2 regions of the Paenibacillus sp. GCM10027626 genome follow, and region 2 is predicted to be linked to the other one. Evidence: riboswitches for the same ligand, from Rfam matches in the RefSeq annotation. Region 2 holds a riboswitch; the other holds the start of a gene.
The links. Region 2 has a riboswitch for cyclic di-GMP ahead of ACFQ0N_RS09155 (isopeptide-forming domain-containing fimbrial protein). Riboswitches for the same ligand answer to the same signal wherever they lie in the genome.

Region 1 (2,401 bases), on a different contig from region 2:
GTATGCGCAGTATATGATGCTTGTGGAACAGCAAGGGTTCGGCCAGGCGGCCGGCTCTTGGGATCGGGAAGCGCTGATGAAGGCGCCCACTTATACGTATGCGCCGGGAGGCGTGCTGACGCGAACCGCAGCAGGAGTCGACAACCGGCTGCGGTTCGCGATCCCGGTCTATGGCAGCGGATTCGTTCCGGAATCGGAGCTAACTGAACAAATTTGATAGACCGCACTAGATAAGTCTTTTTGCAACATCATAACACACTTTAACAGACCCACCACTTACTTTGGGACCAGGGGGTCGCATGTTCAAATCGTGTCGTCCCGACCATCAAATTTGCGGGTGTAGTTCAATGGTAGAACTTTAGCCTTCCAAGCTAATAGCGTGATTTCGATTCCCATCACCCGCTCCAGAAGCAGACTTTTGTTCCCTGCCTATGAATATCTACTTTTCTATGGGACAGCAAATCTTCAAATATACGTGGTTATGCTCCCTTTTATATCTAGTAACTTTTCTCTTCATGTCCAAGAAGCCGATAGTGAAATCATAGCTTGATCATAAAAATCCGAATCTACAAAGCGCAAGCATTTGGGAGGATATCGGGTGCCCTGGCATCATCATACGTTCTATCAACTTCTGTTTGTGCTGGAGGGTCCGGTTCGCCCGAGAGTTGCGCTGTTGTAAACCTCTGGAGGGCCCAAGCCCAAATAGACGTCTTTGTAGGCCGAAACTTGGATGGACTATGTCCCGTATACTGGCATTCATCAAAAAAAGCTGAAAGGGACGACACAGTTTCGGTGGGTCCTTTTGGCAATTACGTTTATTGAGCATTGAGGTTGTAAGTGAAATTATAAGCAGGCAGACGGGGGCTGATGAGACCTGATTGGGGAGAGTGGGTGACTTTATCACGAATAACACAAAGTTCAAAAGTTCAAAAAAATGGTTGACTAAAGAAAAATATGAAGTTATAATCTCGTGTGAAGTTACAATTATTGGGTCAAATTTACCAATCGAATAGGGCACACTAACCGAAAGGTTAGGCCGCAAAGCCAGGAGTCTAACAGTCGCAAGACTTATGATCGTCCGGTTGCATTTTCACAAGATGATGATGCAATCGGCGATTTTTTTTGTTTTTCTAGTAAACTCGCAGCTATCGTCAATAGAGATTCTACTGCTAAAGGTAAGACTGACTATGCAGGAGGAGGTGATCGCCTTTTGTAATGCAGCCCAAACCGATGTTGTTGGTATTCAGGAAAAGGAGTGATATCAAAGAAATGGGTGTTGGCAGAAAGTTATTAACCCTTTTGTTTGCTTTGGCACTGATTGTTAATGCTTGTTATCCTTTTCAACAAGCTTATGCGAACGGGGCCTCAGGCGGGGAGCTCGTTTGGCCCAATCCCGGCGCCATTAACCTGAACAAGCAAGCAGAGCCCACCGGTACACCGGGGGAATGGAAGATTAAGCTGACCGTAGAGGGCAAAAATCTGGAGACAACTTCTGATGTCGTGCTTGTCATCGATAAGTCGGGCAGCATGGACAGTAACAAAAGGATGTCCAATGCGAGGACGGCGGCAAACCGATTTGTCGATGAGCTTCTTATCCCTGATTCAAACACAAGAATAGCGGTTGTAACATTTAATGAAGGTGCTCAGGATGTTTCCGGTTTTAAAGGGGCCGCTGAAAAGGAAAAGCTGAAATCGTCCATTAACAATATTCGCGCATCAGGCGGTACGAATATTCAGGCAGGCCTTCATCGGGCCCGGGAACTGTTGGCCGAGAGTACAGCGCAAGCCAAGGCCATCGTGCTGTTAAGCGACGGCGAGCCGACATACAGTTATAAGGCTGGTGCTGCTACCAATTATGTGTGGCCAGATAAGAAATATAACTTTATTCTTTCCAAGTTCGACTACAGTAAGGTCATAGGGTCAGGGTCAGATTACGATCTAGATACGTGGTACGGGGATTGGGAGTATAAGGTAAATGGCTTCAAAGTCAAAACAAATGGCATAGCGACTTTGTCGGAAGCGCACAGTATTATGAACGATGACAAAGTCACCATATATTCCATTGGGCTGGAAGTCGGTAATAACAAAAATGCTACTTATGTGCTCAAGAACAGTCAGAATGGCGGTTATTATGCTTCAAGCAGTTCCGAACTGGAGGGAGTATTCGATCAGTTGACAGGACAGTTTGCCTATGCTGCCAGAAACCCGGTTATTATTGACCCGATGGGAGATATGTTCAACCTTGTTGATGGGACGTATGAAGCAAGCCAGGGTGAGGTGAAATGGGATCCGGCCACGGAGACGTTCCGCTGGGAAAGCGGCAATATTGAAGAAGGAAAGCCGGCGACGCTGACCTATACGGTTCGCATGGATATGGCGAAAAATCCGAACCCGGTTCAGT
Region 2 (2,401 bases):
GTCGTGGTGAATCCGGATGGCACAACGTTCCATCTGCCAACAGTCGTAACAAAAATCAATGATCGTTACTTTGCCCAAATCAACGATCTGCGCAGCGCGGGCACCTACTCGGTGATCTGGAATCCGCAGGACTTCAATGATGTGAAGAAGCATTGGGCGCAAAGCAATGTGAACAATATTGCAGCAAGACTGCAATTGAAAGGAACAGGCAACAATACGTACTCCCCGAACCGCAATGTCAACCGCTCGGAGTTTGCTTCGATCGTGACGTTGGGGATGGGCTTCATGCGTCAGGAAGTGCCGCAAAACATGTTTAGCGATGTGTCGCAAGCGCATTGGTACCATAATGCGGTGACGATTGCCAATGAGTTTGGCATTGTACTGGGCTACTCCGACGGCTTGTTCCGTGGCGAGCAGGAAATCACTCGCGAGCAAGGCATAGCGATGATCGCTCGTGCCTACCGATTTGCAGCGATACCGAAAGCGATGAGTCAGGCAGAAATTGCCGCAACGCTTGCAAGCTTTGGTGATGCGGACAAAGTGTCCAACTGGGCGAAAGAATCTGTCGCTCAAATGGTAGCAGCCGGTGTCATTGAAGGCAAAGGCGCGAACCTGCTGAATCCGCAAGCAAGCATGACACGCTCGGAAGCGACAGCAATGATGGAGCGTTTGCTCAAAACAACTAATCTGATTGACTAATAGCATGAAATGAAGCAGCTGTCACCGGCCATTAAAGCTAGTGGCAGTTGCTTTTTGTTGCGGATAGGGGAATGTAGATTTGCCATATTGATGCATGCCAGATGGTTGTATAGGAAATGTATAGGAGCAGCTGATATACTATGAACAAAGGAAGAAATATGTAGATATTTGTTAGAAAGCGGCATGATTATAATTCTTCATAAGGCCATTCCCAAATATTAATAATAGTGATGTTTATACTCTCAAAAAAATAAGCCCCAAAACCTACAAATAGAAATAAATTTTAACAAAATTGGGACCATCGGGCCTAACCGACCAATTTTTTTCTAAGTATAATCCTAATTAAGCAAGTGTTTTATTTTAAAACTCTACATACAAGCTCGTACGATAATGGCAAACCCGTTGAAAAGCGGGGACGCAAAGCTAAAGGGGCTGAAGATTCGCTTAAGATGCGAATTCCAATGCCAGCCAGCTGCCGAATACGACGGAAACCTCCGTCTGTTAGCGTATTTTCGCTTTTGGACGGAGGTTTTCTTTTTCTTCGAGCTGAAAGAGAGGTGTTTGCTATTAATCAAGGAACAGGGAAGAAGTAATGGCACAAGGAACAGGGCGGTATAGGAAGCGACAGTAATGGCACCGGATCAAGGAGGCGGTCATTGTCGATTAGCAGTACTGGTGGTCTTCAATAACCACAGTTTGGAGGGAGACAATTGAATAACACCCGAGCGGGAACAAGAAGAAACATACTAAGGCATTATTTAATTAAATTTTCTGTATTATTGCTCGTCATTACAGGGGTGCTGCCCCCTGTTTCAACAGTGCAAGTCCATGCTGCAGAGCCCTTTACGCTTAATGCGATTGATTCGTATGGTATCTCTGCCGACGGCAAGACGCTCTATCAGTTTGATGGGAATAACCCAGCAGCGCAACCAAAGGCAACCATTGCGGTTAAAGGTCTTACCATGGGTCCATCTGATTATATGAACGGTTTAGCTATGCCCGTTACCGGCGATGCTATTTACGGAGCCTTTCACGGATCTGGTTCTTATAAACTTTATAAAATTAGTGCAGATGGAACTGCCACACTAGAGACAACATTATCTGGAACAGCCGGTAACGCCGCAATTTCCGCCGAAGGAAAGTATTACTATTCGTACGGCAGTAATGGCAAAACATACTTAGCTTTCTATGATACCGGCACAAAGGAAAAGGGTTTAAGTGAAATTAAGGGTCTTAGTGCCGCCGGCGCTGATTTGGGCGGTGACCTGGTCGTCGATGGTGAAGGCTACTTATGGTTTTTTAGAGGTAACGCTGTGCTTCAACTGGACCCAAGAAATGCTACCATTATAAGAACTCTCCCTATAACAAACTCAGATGGTATAGCTATAGAGGCTGGTGTTAGGGGAATCAGCTTCTTGCCTAACGGTAAGATGTTCCTGCTTGCTGGAGACACTAGTCCCAAATTCTATATACTTGACCCGGATACGCTAAGCACTACTTATCTGGGGGCAATGACGGGACCTGTATTTTTTGACTTAGCATCAGGAGCCACACCACGATTCGCACCTAATCCCGCTGTAATTGAATCCAACAAAACAGCCAGCCTGCAAGCAAAAGCTGACGGCAACACAGATGCTGATCATCCGGAAGTGGGAGATACGCTGCTGTACACCGTTCAGACTCGTAACACAGTTGCTGGCAG

Region 1: it holds a riboswitch for cyclic di-GMP, as region 2 does, so the genes downstream of both, ACFQ0N_RS28610 (MucBP domain-containing protein) here and ACFQ0N_RS09155 (isopeptide-forming domain-containing fimbrial protein) in region 2, are expected to answer to the same signal.

Annotation. Positions count from the first base shown of each region.
Region 1 is NZ_JBHTHC010000019.1:99,696-102,096, forward strand. Features, by position in the region: gene ACFQ0N_RS28600 (hypothetical protein) at 1-217, shown strand, start outside; tRNA gene ACFQ0N_RS28605 (tRNA-Gly) at 334-407, shown strand; cyclic di-GMP riboswitch class I at 1,004-1,090, shown strand; gene ACFQ0N_RS28610 (MucBP domain-containing protein) at 1,270-2,401, shown strand, end outside.
Region 2 is NZ_JBHTHC010000003.1:473,543-475,943, reverse strand. Features, by position in the region: gene ACFQ0N_RS09160 (Ig-like domain-containing protein) at 1-699, shown strand, start outside; cyclic di-GMP riboswitch class I at 1,082-1,179, shown strand; gene ACFQ0N_RS09155 (isopeptide-forming domain-containing fimbrial protein) at 1,410-2,401, shown strand, end outside.